2 regions of the Paenibacillus sp. 2TAF8 genome follow, and region 2 is predicted to be linked to the other one. Evidence: riboswitches for the same ligand, from Rfam matches in the RefSeq annotation. Region 2 holds a riboswitch; the other holds the start of a gene.
What was found. A riboswitch is a leader RNA that binds a small molecule or an ion and turns the genes downstream of it on or off. The one in region 2 is predicted to bind S-adenosylmethionine.

Region 1: it holds a riboswitch for S-adenosylmethionine, as region 2 does, so the genes downstream of both, AB4Z30_RS23425 (methionine ABC transporter ATP-binding protein) here and metA (homoserine O-acetyltransferase MetA) in region 2, are expected to answer to the same signal.

Annotation. Positions count from the first base shown of each region.
Region 1 covers NZ_JBFRFN010000020.1:38,961-46,353, reverse strand. The annotation lists gene AB4Z30_RS23450 (NifU family protein) at 1-197, shown strand, start outside; gene AB4Z30_RS23445 (SDR family oxidoreductase) at 273-1,037, opposite strand; gene AB4Z30_RS23440 (DUF2167 domain-containing protein) at 1,291-2,163, shown strand; gene AB4Z30_RS23435 (MetQ/NlpA family ABC transporter substrate-binding protein) at 2,234-3,070, opposite strand; gene AB4Z30_RS23430 (methionine ABC transporter permease) at 3,111-3,770, opposite strand; gene AB4Z30_RS23425 (methionine ABC transporter ATP-binding protein) at 3,770-4,804, opposite strand; SAM riboswitch class I at 4,926-5,063, opposite strand; gene AB4Z30_RS23420 (Cthe_2314 family HEPN domain-containing protein) at 5,241-5,960, opposite strand; gene AB4Z30_RS23415 (COX15/CtaA family protein) at 6,255-7,142, opposite strand.
Region 2 covers NZ_JBFRFN010000005.1:285,306-292,698, reverse strand. The annotation lists gene AB4Z30_RS10165 (HRDC domain-containing protein) at 76-1,077, shown strand; gene corA (magnesium/cobalt transporter CorA) at 1,190-2,125, opposite strand; SAM riboswitch class I at 2,585-2,709, shown strand; gene metA (homoserine O-acetyltransferase MetA) at 2,836-3,753, shown strand; gene AB4Z30_RS10150 (PLP-dependent transferase) at 3,778-4,962, shown strand; gene AB4Z30_RS10145 (trans-sulfuration enzyme family protein) at 4,959-6,140, shown strand; gene mqnC (cyclic dehypoxanthinyl futalosine synthase) at 6,352-7,393, shown strand, end outside.

The sequences.
Region 1 (7,393 bases), on a different contig from region 2:
TTGATAAACTTCGTCCGTTCCTGCAACGCGATGGCGGTGACGTGGAACTGGTCGACGTGGAGGACGGCATCATTAAGCTGAAACTGGTCGGTGCCTGCGGCAGTTGCCCAAGCTCCACCATTACCTTAAAAGCCGGGATTGAACGCGCCCTTCTTGAAGAAGTTGAGGGTGTACAAGAAGTTGTACAAGTATTCTAATCAATCCTTCACGAAATAAACCTCAGAGAGCCCTTCGCTTCGCAAGAAGCGAGAGGCTCTTTTTTTAAAATTCCATCAGATTGTAGGCCGGATCGGATCAAGCCCTCCAGATACATCCATAATGTTGCCTGTTATAAAATCCGAATGATCCAGACACAGGTACGTGATCACTCGCGCAATATCTTCTCCACTGCCAGGCCGCCCTCTCGGCGTTTCCTTATCAATTATCCCTGCAATGTCATCAATCGTTTTCTCTTTGTTCGCACCACGAATATCTCCGGGACATACCATGTTCACCGTTATCCCATAAGGCGCTTCTTCCACGGCAAGAGTTTTCGTAAATGAAACCAGACCTACCTTGGCAGCAGCATAGACTGCACGATGAGGCCAGGATCTTGCTTCACCCGCGTGACTGAAGCCAAAATGAATAATACGTCCCCACTGCTTGCGGCGCATTTCCGGCAAAACAAGCTGATCCAGAATCATTGGCCCGAGCAGGTTGCCCTGCACTAACATCTGCACTTCAGCTTCAGAATAATCTGCGAACACCCGACGCTCTCGTACAAATGGACCAGCATTATTCACCAGAATGTCTACATGCCCCAGCTGTGTCTCTACCTCTGTAACGAGTGCGTGTATTTCTTCTACTTTGGATATATCCGCCTGAACGGCAATGCAACGTACGCCTTTGGCGGTAATCTGAGCTTGCAACGATTCGGCTTCTGTTCTGCTATGCACATAATTAAGGGCAATGTGGCATCCCTGATCCGCCAGACTGAGGGCTGTCATTTTACCAAGACCTTTGGCACTTCCCGTTATGAGGGCAATCTTTCCCTTCACGTTCATCCCCCTCTTCAAAGAGCAGTCACTCATCCAGTATAAAAGATTTAGCCTTCCCTCACAACTTGCATGTGTTCACAATCTGTTCCAGTTGACTTAATGGAAGTTAATATGCCCTTCATTCCCAAAAATATCTTGTCTAAAAGCCAAATACTATGATACTCTCGGTTAGCCATATGATCTTATCGTGATAAAAACAAAATACATATCAACGTGTAAATCGCTGCTTACATCGTATGAAAGGATTACTTAAATGAACAAGAAAATAAACAAGAAATGGTTTCTCCCCGCCTTTGCTTTACTTTTCCTTATCTCACTTCCATTTTCAACCATGAAAGTTGCTGCAGAAAATTTTGGTTCAGCCGATGGATTTGAATGGCAGAGTGGCCCTGCAACAGTATTTTTGGAAGATATAGCTTCAGTAAACGTACCGGAAAATCTCGCTTTTTTTGATGAAGAAAATACCAAGAGGTTTATGAAAGAAAATCCTCCTCCTCCGAACGGTACTGAAATTGGTTCTCTTTATAACATGAACATGCAGTTGTATTGGAACGTCATTTTTGAATACCACAACATAGGATATGTCGACGATCGTGACAAAAATGAAATACATGCCAATGAACTGCTGGAAAGTTACAAGCAGAGTCCGGAAGGGCAGCATGAGAAAGCGAGCGCAGAAAATCAATCCTCCGTGCTACGCTGGGATGTTGAGCCTGTGTATGAGGAAAGTAAACATCAATTACGCTATTCCTTAGGATTGCGTGATCCTCTCTTGCAGAACGGGATAGTAAATTATAAAGTAAACTTTTTAACACGTGAAGGTTATATTAGCGTCATACTCGTTACTCCAAGTTATTATTTTGAAGAAAGTCGAAAGCAGTTTGAAGAAATGGTGCTCCAAAATGTTAAAGTCAATAAAAGTCATACATACGAGGAATTTAATGCTTCCTTTGATAAAAAATCAGAGCTTGGTCTCATCCATCTTATTCCGGGCGGTGAAGGGGTAGCTACCAAAAAAGAGGAACGGCAGACTTTAATCAAAAAAGGCGTGATTCTCATTGTTACTGCGTCTGTTACTGTATTCCTCTTCATAAAGCTTCGGCGGAAACTGAGGACTCAGAAATAGTAAAGCCCCGCAGACCTCTTTAAGAGATCGTGCGGGGCTTTCAGTTATTTAGATTTTGCGTTTTATCAACTTAAAATGCAGGTTCAACTGCACCTTGGTAACGTTCTTTGATGAATTTTTTCACCGTTTCGGAGTGGAGAGCTTCTGCCAGTTTTTTGATGGCGTCTGCATCTTTGTTATCTTCACGGGACACCAGAATGTTTGCATATGGATTGCCTTGCAAATCTTCGATCAACAACGCATCTTTAGATGGATTGAGGTTTGCTTCAAGCGCATAGTTTGCATTGATAAATACCAGATCGGCTTCATCCAGCTGACGAGGCATCATGGCTGCATCCAGTTCGATGATTTCCAGGTTTTTCGGATTCGCTGTAATGTCCTGTTTAGTGGATGCAATGTTTGTATTATCTTTGAGCGTAATCAGACCTTTTTTCGCAAGCAACAAGAGTGCACGTCCACCATTGGATGGGTCGTTTGGAATAGCAACTTTAGCGCCATCTTTCAGTTCATCCAAGGATTTAATCTTTTTGGAGTAACCACCGAAAGGTTCTACATGGACTGGAGTCACAGCAACAAGGTTAAAACCACGCTCTTTGTTCTCTGTGTCAAGGTAAGGCTGATGCTGGAAGAAGTTTGCGTCCAGTTTCTTATCTGCCAGCTGTTGGTTAGGTTGCACATAGTCGTTAAACGTCACCACTTGCAAACGAATGCCTTGTGCTTCAAGTTCAGGTTTGATGCTTTCCAGAATTTCAGCATGTGGTGTAGGCGAAGCACCGACTTTCAATTCAACGGTACGCGGAGCACCTGCTGCATTATCCGCACCACTGTCGGATTTCTTGTTGTTGCCGCAAGCTGCGAGTACGGCAATCATCATCAAGCTGAGTAAAATAATAGACCATTTTTTCATCTGTAAAACCCCTTCGCATTTTTATTTTTCAATCTATCTGTTATTTCCGGGTGAAATAAATGACTAGACGATCACCAATCATCTGCAGAAGCTGAACCAAAATAATCATGGATACAACAGAAATAATCATGATCTCATTCTGATATCGATAGTATCCATAGTTAATGGCTAGAGTACCCAGACCTCCACCGCCAACCATACCCGCCATGGCCGTATAGGACACCAGCGTAACGATGGTAATCGTAATTCCGGCAAGCAAGCCAGGTAAAGCCTCAGGTAACAACACCCGTCTGACAATCTGAGCTGTAGATGCCCCCATTGCCTGGGCTGCTTCAATGACACCGCGGTCCACTTCACGTAAAGTATTCTCCACCAGACGTGCAAAATACGGAGCAGCCGAGATGACCAGTGGTGGGATAACACCCAGCACACCTGTAGCGGTGCCCACCAGCGTACGCGTAAACGGAATAAGAGCAACAATTAATATGATGAAAGGTACCGAACGTAAAATATTAACAATAACAGATAATATGATGTAGGTTAGTTTGGAACTAGGTGAAGCCGAGCGGCCTGTCATAAACAGAATGACACCAAGCGGCAAACCCAAGAGAACAGTAAACAAACCGGATACAGCAAGAATTTGCAATGTTTCAATGGAGGCCGTACCGACCTCTTCCCAGCGTACTTTGGAAAAATCCATTATCGCAGCACCTCCACATCAAGTCCTTCTGCGGTTAGTTCAGACAAGGTCTGTTCAATCGCAGCGGAGTCACCTTCGAAACGCACCGTCAATTGACCATAAGGAACCTGCTTGATTGTAGAGATTGTACCTTGCAGAATAGCAAAATCCACACCTGTTTTGCGAACCGTTCTCGACAGAATCGCTTCATAGGTTTTATTTCCAAGAAATGAAACCTTCACCAACTTGGAAGAAACACCTGCTGCCAACTCCGTTCCTGCGTTCGCCATAACCGTTTCCTCCAGTGCGAGTCCACCTTCGCTGTCCCGTGAAACAAAATCCCGCGTAATCGCATGCTGCGGTTTCATGAATACCTCTGTCACTGGCCCTTGCTCCACAATGCCACCTTGATGGATAACGGCTACCCTGTCACAGATGTTCTGAATGACATGCATCTCGTGGGTAATCAGCACAATGGTCAGATTATACTTCTCATTAATATCCAGCAATAGCTTCAGAATCGAATTGGTTGTTTGCGGATCAAGTGCCGAAGTTGCCTCATCACAAAGAAGTACACTCGGATCACTTGCCAGAGCTCTCGCTATCCCTACCCGTTGCTTCTGTCCACCGGACAACTGAGCCGGATATTTACTGCTGTGCTGCTCTAATCCAACCAGAGCGAGCATTTCCTTCACCTTGCGATCTATCGCATCCTTAGGTGTGTTGACCAGTTTTAACGGGAATGCCACATTGTCGTATACCGTTGCCGAAGACAACAGATTAAAATGCTGAAAAATCATACCGATCTTGCGTCGTTGCTGCTGTAGTTCACTTTTGCTAAGTTCGGTCAGGTTAATGCCATCAACCCAGACCTCACCCTCCGTTGGGCGCTCAAGCAAATTAATACATCGGATCAATGTACTTTTCCCTGCACCCGAGTGACCAATCACGCCGAAAATCTCACCCTTCTGAATCTTCAGATCAAGGTGTGACAAAGCCGTCGTTGTTTTGGCGCGTTTGCCGTATGTTTTGGTTAATCCAACCAGTTCAATCAATAGTACTGCTCCTTCCCCATCACCTACATATATCTTTACCCGAAGGAAGAGAAAACTCCCCTTTCTATGCAAAAAAGAGCCCCTTTGCAGATACAAAGACGGCTCTTCACGTGAAATGACCTTCTCATCTGCCAAAATCATGCCATACATGATTCTGTAGGAATTAGCACCTAACACCTGCGATGATGACGTTATGCCATCATCGCAGATCGGTTGCCGGGCTTCATCGGGCCTGTCCCTCCGCCACTCTCGATAAGAGAAATATAAAATTGTAGGTTTATATAGTTTCATGTAGTTCATCATGTATAATGACCAAACTGCATCAAATGCTGTATTATAGACACGATTCCTTGTAAGCTTCGATCTGGAACTCAGTATAATTCAAAGTATTCCGATTTGTCAAATGGTATTATTTTTTTCAAATACACGGATTCGTTTAACGTTTCATAATCTGTTTACGCCAGATTCGATTGATGTATCGATACGCCATATGCAGCGTTTCACAGACCATATCCACACCCTGCTGCATCTCCAGAAGATGCTGATCCAGATCCTCTAGCTTTACTTTTCCACGCATCGTCTGATGTAACTGCCACAGGTCATCCTGCATTTCTGAATTCATATAATGGATCTCCATATTCCGCCGCTTGCGCAGTTTGCTCATCGGTTCCCTATAAGCTTCCTTGATTTTAATTAATTGCTGTGCGAGTTCATGATGGTCCCGATAATAATCAAATTGTCTTAGAACGGTATAATAGGAGAAATGTACTTTCGTTTTAGAGGTGTTTAATTGGAAGATTTCATTTAAAACCGTACCCAATTTATCCAGAATAGCGAAGCACCGAATAAATGCATCTTTGTAGAAATAAACATAGCGCGCATACTCTGCCTTTTCAGCAGAACTCATATCCCCCGTTGAACCAGCAACTACTCTTCTACGGAAATGCGCGGCTGCAAAATAACTCTGCTCCAGTTCATCCAACGAGGAAATTAGTCCCTGTGTCCATATATACAACTTCCGATAATCATGATTCGGATCATGGTCGACATACATCTGTTTCTCAAAAGAATCCAGGGTAAACGCCATGGTATCCATAGCCTCTTTCAATTTCCCCTGATTCACTCGTGGCTTTTCCCCTAATAAAGTACGCAGCATAGATGGCCTCCTCTTTCCACTGATGACGGCAAATATATATTATCACAGCTGTTAACAGCTGAAGATGCAGCTTAAGCCTAAACTGAAGCGAGAGTTTCGAAATAGCGTTCATCATTCATTGGTCATTTGTTAATCATAACAACTTGATTTAGGTTGCCCTGCTACCTCTCACATCAAACAAAAGTCCACCTCTCCAATGATCTACATCACCGGATGGTGGACTTTCCAACATGGACAGCGCAGCCTCAGGCCAATGCACTAACCTTCCTTTGTAAATACATAACTCGTGATCTGTTAGAAACGGTTCACCGGGCGGTGTAGCTTGTACACGAGGAAGCTCATATAGGTCAAGATACCAAACAGTACAGCGATATCCAACATATGTGCCAGCGCTACAAACATGTAAACTTCTGGACGGCTAATCGTCCACATCATGAACATACCGATAACCACTTGCAACAGAATTAAAACGACGGATAACACACCGAGTGTCCGCAATTCACGGTTATCCGGGTGTTTGCGATAGGCAAAATGCCCCAAGATCGCAATTACGATCACGAGCGACACAGCTGCCAGACGATGGGCAAAGGCAATAGCTACCCCGCCAGAGAGTTCAGGCACAATCTGCCCGTTACAGAGCGGAAATCCGGAACAACCGCCAGCAGAATTCGTATGGCTTACAAATGCCCCTGTGTACACGACCAGATACGTATAGACGGTTGAGAACCAAACCAGGTTGCGGAATCCTTTGCTGACGCGAGGATATTGATTCAGACGTTCCAAACCGCCATGTTTCGCTTCCTGCCGAATGCCTAGAGCCATCATCAACGAGCTGGCGAAGGCAATGAGCGCAAACCCAAAGTGAAGTGCCATAACCGCTGAAGACTGCGAGAAGACAACGGCAAATGCACCCATGATTCCTTGAATGATTACAAATATAAGAGTTAGCAACGAGAACAATTGCAGATCACGACGCTGTTTGCCAAATCGTAAGAAAGCAACAAACGAAGCAATGGATAGCAGCCCTGCCAGTGCACTGACGGCACGGTGGGAGTATTCAATTAGTGAGGCAACAGTATGTGCCGGCACGAGCTTTCCGTTACACAAAGGCCATTCGGTTCCACAGCCAAGGCCGGATTCGGTTTTGGTCACGACTCCGCCCCCAAAGGTAGCCAGAAACATGACAAGACAGGTTAATACGGTTAACCATTTAAATAATGTTAAGTGCTTCAATTTTTTCTCACCCGCTGTTGGTTTAAGATGGCGAAGAAGTCTTCGCTTGATAATCATGCTAACTTCATAATTGGTGCCATTGTTCTTTTGTTACTTTAAAACGATGTAATTGCCTTACCTTCCAACTTTGCTTTCATAAGAGCTCATAGCTCATTAAAGCGCTTGTTTTTAACTTTGACACTAATTTCACAACTAAATTC
Region 2 (7,393 bases):
TTTTTGTGCTGTCTGGAAACAGAGAGTGCTTTTCTTAATCGGACAGGCTGTAACATCCAAAGGAGGGAACAAACAATGGAAGTTATCTTCATGAACAAATTATCCAGAGTGTCAGATCAGAATGAGGAGATTGCCCAGTTATGGATTGGCGAGGAGGAGTATACCTGGCATTTGGGATGGAGCCAATATGAAGCAGGTGATCGGGAAGATACGATCTGGTATGAAGGAACATCGTGGGAAGAGCTGCTACACATTTATCGTCATCAACTTGCCATGCGAATGAGCGAAGGGTATCGTCCACTGCTGCATGGATTGTACCACGAAAATGAGGATTTGAAGCTGCGTAGTTATGCGGGCCAGCGCCTGCATTGTTTTAGTGAATTATACGGAAATGAGCAATTGTATGAGGAACTGTGCGCATGGCGCAGGCAAAAAGCGGCTTCGGACCGAAAAGCTCCTTATTTTGTAGCGACGAATCGTTTACTACGGTTAATCAGTGCCTTTATTCCACATACGATGGACGAACTAATGCAGCTGCCAGGTGTTGGCGAGAGCAAAGCAACGGAATATGGGCTGGAATGGCTGGAAATGACGAGTGGGATCGAGCGATTGAGATCTTTCCCGTTAGACTGGGTGTATACAGTGTTGAAAGAAGAAGAGTACGAAAGCTGGCTATACAAGCAGAAAGAGCAGAAATACAAGCAGGAACTGGATAAATTCATCACGCGTAAACATGTGCTGGAAGGAATGAAGGCAGGACATACCTTGGAAACGATTGTGACTAAGTCGGGATTATCCCGGCGGGAATTAATCGAACTTTTGGAAACGCTGGATCTGGAGGGATATGACACGGATTCTTTGCTGGATGTAGAACTGTCCGTAATGCCTGAGACTGAACAAGAGGCAGTATGGAATGCCTATGAGGAGTTGGGAGATATGTTTTTAAAGCCTGTCTTACATAAAGTTTATGGGGGAGAGCGCCCAGAAGGAGGAAGTTTGGAGCAAGTGTACGAGCGGTTACGTATGATTCGCATTCGTTTCCGCAGACATGCCGAAACTGAGCGCAATGCAGGTTAGTTAAAAAGCGTTCAAAAGCAAAAGATATCAAAAAGACGAAGTCGTCCCGAGAAGGATCGCTTCGTCTTATTCATTCGTGTGATGGTATGATATTGCGCATGTAATGATCGTTTCAGATCCAGTCTTTTTTGCGGAAAATGAAAAACATGGTTAGACCTAATGTGACCATCAAGCCAATAACCGCATAATAACTATATTTCCAGTGCAATTCAGGCATGTTATCAAAGTTCATTCCGTATATTCCGGTAATCACGGTCAACGGCATGAACACCGTGGTGATGGCGGTAAACACCCGCATGATCTCATTGGCCCGGTTTGCAATACTGGACTGATAGGCTTCTCGCAAGTTGCCCATCAGATCGCGGTATGTTTCGAACGTTTCCGATATTTTTACGGCGTTCTCATAGATGTCACTGAAGTATTTCTGCAACTGATCATCAATGAGACGCAGATCTTTTTTGTTGAGTGTGTTGATGACCTCTTTTTGAGGACCCAGCACCTTTTTAAGCCACAAGATTTCGCTTCGCAGACCAATAATCTCATTCAGGTGTGACTTTTTGGTATGCATCAGGATGTCTTCCTCAAGCTTCTCAATTCGTGCTTCAATTCGATCTCCAACGGTAAAGTAATTATCTACGATCAAGTCAACCAGCAGGTAAAGCAGGCGATCAGGGCTGCTGATCTCCTGTTCCCAGAGAATAGGCTTCAATGTACGTAATTCACTGATCTTTTGTTTGGTAACCGTGATGATAAAATGTCTGCCGAGAAAGAGATTGAGTGCTCTCAGGAAAATTTCTTCATCATCAAAACGAATACTATTAATAACGATAAAATAATGGTTCTCATAAATTTCAATCTTCGGACGCTGCTCCTCATCACTCAAGCAGTCCTCCACAGCCAGATCATGCATGGAAAAGAGCGGCTGAAGTACAGCCAGATCGTCCACGTCCGCATCAATCCAGTAAAATCCTTCCGCTGGTGGAGTCAGCGCTTGCTGAATGTCATCCACCGGGATAAATACACCATTGTTAACCAACCGGATTTTCATGTTATCTACTCCTTCTGCACCCGCCATTTTGGCGGATTTCATCATTAATATGGGCGCAAAAGAACAGATCAGCCGGTCGGCAGCGGAGCCTGGTAATCAGGGCTGTACTGCGTTCATCAATCTATAATCAAACGGAAGAAACGTCCCGTTGCCYACATGCTGATGTCAATTCTCTATGCAGTTGTTCGGAATTCGACTGCCAGTTGGGCCTCGGGTCGCCATCCATTTAATATGTCACCTCTCACATAAGGACTTATAAACACTTGTATAGTATACCGCTGGTCCAGAGTGCTTTCAAGCGCAAAAATGTGTCTATTTAGCGCTCTGAGGCAGTGTATGACAACAGAGGATGAACGGTTCCCAGTGTATACTCAAATCAAACAACTGGTTCTTGACGTGAGGGCGGTAATGTTTTAAAGTAAAAGTTAATATATTTGAATTATAATTGAATACAGCGAAATCTTATCAAGAGTAGGTGGAGGGACCAGCCCGATGAAACCCGGCAACCGGCGAAACAACGCACGGTGCTAATTCTTGCAGCGACCAAGTACCCCTGAGGTGCTGTTGTAACTGAGAGATGAGAGAGGCGCATATCTGTTTACATATGACCTTTCTCGGAATCCGAGAGAGGTCTTTGTCATATACAGAGCTTCTCAGGAAATGATTTTCGCACCCAATGCGATCTATGAAAAAGGAGGAGTCGACTCACCATGCCAATTAAAATTCCGGATACACTGCCAGCAAAAGAAGTGCTTGAAGGGGAGAATATTTTCGTTATGGACGAATCATCTGCGTACAAGCAGGATATTCGTCCGCTTCGTATAGCCATACTCAATCTGATGCCTACGAAGGAGACGACCGAAACGCAATTGCTGCGTCTGGTGGGTAACACACCCATTCAAGTTGATGTTGTGCTGGTGCATCCCAAATCTCACACATCCAAGAACACGTCACAAGAATATTTAGACTTGTTTTACAAAACATTTGACGAGATCCAGCACCGCCGTTTTGACGGCATGATCATTACGGGTGCACCGGTTGAACAAATGGATTTCGAGGATGTGAATTATTGGGAAGAGATTCAGGAAATCTTTGAGTGGACCAAAACCAATGTAACCTCGACAATGCATATATGTTGGGCCTCACAGGCAGGTTTATACCACCATTTTGATGTACCCAAAGTTCCGCTGGATGAAAAGTGTTTTGGCGTATTCCCACATACAATCAACAAACCTCATGTTCCTTTGCTCCGCGGATTTGATGAAGTTTTCAACGTTCCACACTCCCGTCACACAGAGGTAAGGCGAGAGGATATCGAGAAAAACGATAAGCTGGAGATCTTGGCTGAATCGGAAGAAGCTGGCGTATTCCTGGTTGCAACCAAAGACGGGAAGCAAATTTTTGCTACAGGACATGCCGAGTATGATCCATTTTCATTAAAGTGGGAATATGATCGTGATGTTGCCAAGGGATTGGATATCGCGCTACCGAAGTATTACTATCCTAAAGATGATCCATCCCGTATACCTCCGGCAACATGGCGTGCACACGCTAACTTATTATTCTCTAATTGGCTCAATTACTATGTGTATCAGGAAACGCCTTACGATATTGGCCCGCAAATCTAATCGAGATTACAGGAGGATACAGTAATGGAAGATAACAAGTTGAAAATGGAAAGCCGTCTAGCTCAAATTGGGTCCATCAATGAACCGGTAACAGGTGCTGTTAACTTTCCGATCTATCAATCCACTGCGTTTCGTCACCCGAAGCTGGGACAAAGCACGGGGTTTGATTACATCCGTACGACGAATCCAACACGGAAAGTGCTTGAAGAAGCAGCAGCGGTGCTTGAGTCCGGAGATGCAGGTTTTGCCTGTAGTTCAGGTATGGCAGCATTGCAAACGATCTTTGCTTTGTTCAGTCAAGGGGATCACCTGATTGTTTCTCTTGACCTGTATGGTGGTACTTATCGTCTGCTGGAACGGATTTTGTCCCGGTTCGGTATATCGGCAAGTTATGTGGATACTAATGATCTTGCAGCACTGGAGAACATCCGTCAGCCGAATACCAAGGCAGTGTTTATCGAGACGCCAACCAACCCGCTTATGATGATTACGGACATACAAGCCGTTGCTTCCTGGGCGAAAACGCACAACCTGTTGACCATTGTGGACAATACGCTTCTAACGCCTTTCTTCCAACGTCCGATTGAACTTGGAGCCGATATCATCATTCATAGTGCGACCAAATATCTGGGTGGACATAATGATGTGCTCGCTGGATTAATTATTACCAAAGGTGAAAAATTGTCTGAAGAGATGGCATTCCTGCATAACTCCATTGGAGCCGTGTTATCGCCGAGTGATTCCTACCAATTAATGAAAGGCATGAAAACGCTGGCTCTACGCATGGAACGTCATGAGTATAATGCACTTACCATTGCAAAATTTCTGTTGGAACATCCGGCGGTTGCCGAGGTATTTCACCCGGGGTTGTCCGATCATCCTGGATATGAGATCCAGCAGAAGCAATCCTCCGGGAATACAGGTATTTTCTCTTTCAAAGTGAAGGATGCACGCTATGTGGAGCCATTGCTGCGCCATATCGAGTTAATTGCATTTGCTGAAAGCCTCGGAGGGGTAGAGTCACTCATGACCTATCCAGCAGTGCAAACTCACGCGGATATTCCACTTGAGATTCGTGACGCGGTTGGAGTGGATGATCGCCTTCTCCGATTCTCGGTAGGCATCGAACACGCGGAAGATTTGATTGCGGATCTGAATCATGCACTACTGACAGCACAACAGGAAGTTGAAGGGGGCGTAACCTCATGAGCGAGACCAACAACCATAAATCCAATTCACCCGAACTGAAGTTTGATACCAAGCTGCTTCATTTTGGGGATGAGATTGATAAAACGACAGGTGCTTCCAGCGTGCCGATTTATCAGGCGTCTACTTTCCATCACTTTGATATCTTCAATCCACCGCAACATGATTACAGCCGTTCAGGTAATCCTACCCGTCAGGCACTTGAAGATTATATTGCGCTTCTTGAAGGCGGGGTACGCGGATTTGCGTATTCATCAGGAATGTCCGCAATATCCAGTGTGTTCATGATGTTCTCGGCAGGGGATCACGTGATTGTAACAGAGGATGTTTACGGAGGAACGTATCGACTGCTGACAACTATACTAAGTCGGATGCAGATTGAGACTACTTTTGTCGACATGACCGACATAGAACAAGTCAAAGCAGCACTTAAACCTAATACCAAGGCTGTATATATGGAGACACCTTCCAACCCGACCTTGAAAATTACGGATATTGCCGCTGTGACGTCCTGGTCCAAGCAGCAGGATCTGATTACGATTTTGGATAACACATTTATGACACCGTACTATCAGCGTCCCATTGAGCTTGGCGTAGATATTGTTGTACATAGTGCTACGAAGTTTCTAGGCGGTCACAGCGATGTACTGGCAGGTCTGGCTGTTGCACGTACAGACGAACTGGGCAGACAGCTGAAACAGCTGCAAAATGGGTTAGGTACCGTTCTCGGAGCTCAGGAATCTTGGCTTCTGATGCGCGGGATGAAGACACTTGGTGCGCGTATGGCTCACAGTGAACAGAGTACAGCCAAGCTGGCTGCATGGCTGAACGAGCGTCAGGATATCACAGCTGTGTATTACCCTGGACTTGCGGATCATCCGGGTCGTGAAGCGCATGAGCGCCAGTCTACTGGCTACGGAGCAGTCGTATCGTTTGACGTAGGTTCAGGTGATCGTGCAAAAGCTGTTTTGAATCAGGTGAAACTGCCGATTGTTGCTGTAAGTTTGGGAGCAGTTGAAAGTATTCTTTCGTACCCTACGATGATGTCTCATGCGGCTATGCCTGCTGAGGTTCGACATGAGCGCGGGATTACCGATGGTCTGCTTCGTTTCTCAGTTGGGCTTGAAGACATTGATGATTTGATTGCTGATCTCGAGCAAGCGTTGCAGGCCACACAATAAGTTGAAATTATATGGTTTATAAATGATTTTATATGTCAAAATTTTAACTCATTTTTTAAGCACCTTTTCATAAGGTGCTTTTTTTCACATGTAACCTGTGTTACGATATGTGGAGTACAGAAATGCGATGTTACAGCCACGACTTGCTTTTTGCTAACAAGCCGGGAGTGATCTTCGTATTATTTTCTCTTTACGAGGGAGGCTTTTTACGATGAGTACGGTAGACCGTATCTTAGATAAAGCCCTTCGGGGCGAACGTTTAGACTTGGAAGACACGATTCAGTTATTTGAATCAGATGAAGTGGACAAAATCGGGGCAGCTGCCAATGTGGTTATGAAACGTATGCACCCTGAACCATACAGAACATTTGTCATTGGGCGTAACGTCAACTACACGAATGTGTGCGACGTATACTGCCGTTTTTGTGCTTTTTACCGTAGACCTGGGTCAGAAGAAGGGTATGTTTTGCCCGATGAAGTGATTTTCCAGAAAATTAAGGAAACAGAAGATGTCAACGGAACCGAGATTTTGATGCAGGGTGGAACGAACCCAAATCTGCCTTTCAGTTATTATACGGACTTGTTGAAAGCGATCAAGGAGCGTTTCCCGAATATTACGATGCACTCCTTCTCGCCAGCTGAGATTATGAAAATGGTTGAAGTATCCGATGGTCTTACGCTAGAAGAGGTTGTACGTGCCATTCATGAGGCTGGACTGGATTCCTTGCCTGGTGGTGGAGCTGAGATTCTTGATGACCGTACACGCCGCAAAATCAGCCGTCTGAAAGGTTCATGGCGCGACTGGATGGATGTAATGCAGACGGCTCACCGAATCGGTATGAATACAACCGCTACAATGGTTATTGGTCTAGGTGAATCCATGGAAGAGCGTGCGCTGCATCTGATGCGTGTACGTGAAGCACAGGATGAGTGTATCGCGAATAAGTATGATTCTGAAGGCTTCCTCGCTTTTATTCCTTGGACATTCCAGCCGGACAATACAAACCTTAAGCTGGAGCGTCAAACACCAGAGGAGTACCTGAAAACGGTAGCGATCAGTCGTCTAGTTCTGGATAATATCAAAAACATTCAATCTTCCTGGGTTACAATGGGACCTGAAATTGGCAAGAAATCGCTCGAATTCGGTTGTAATGACTTCGGCAGCACCATGATTGAAGAGAACGTTGTGTCCTCTGCGGGAGCAACGTACAAAGTAAATATTGAATCTATCCTTCGTCTGATTCGGGAGTCCG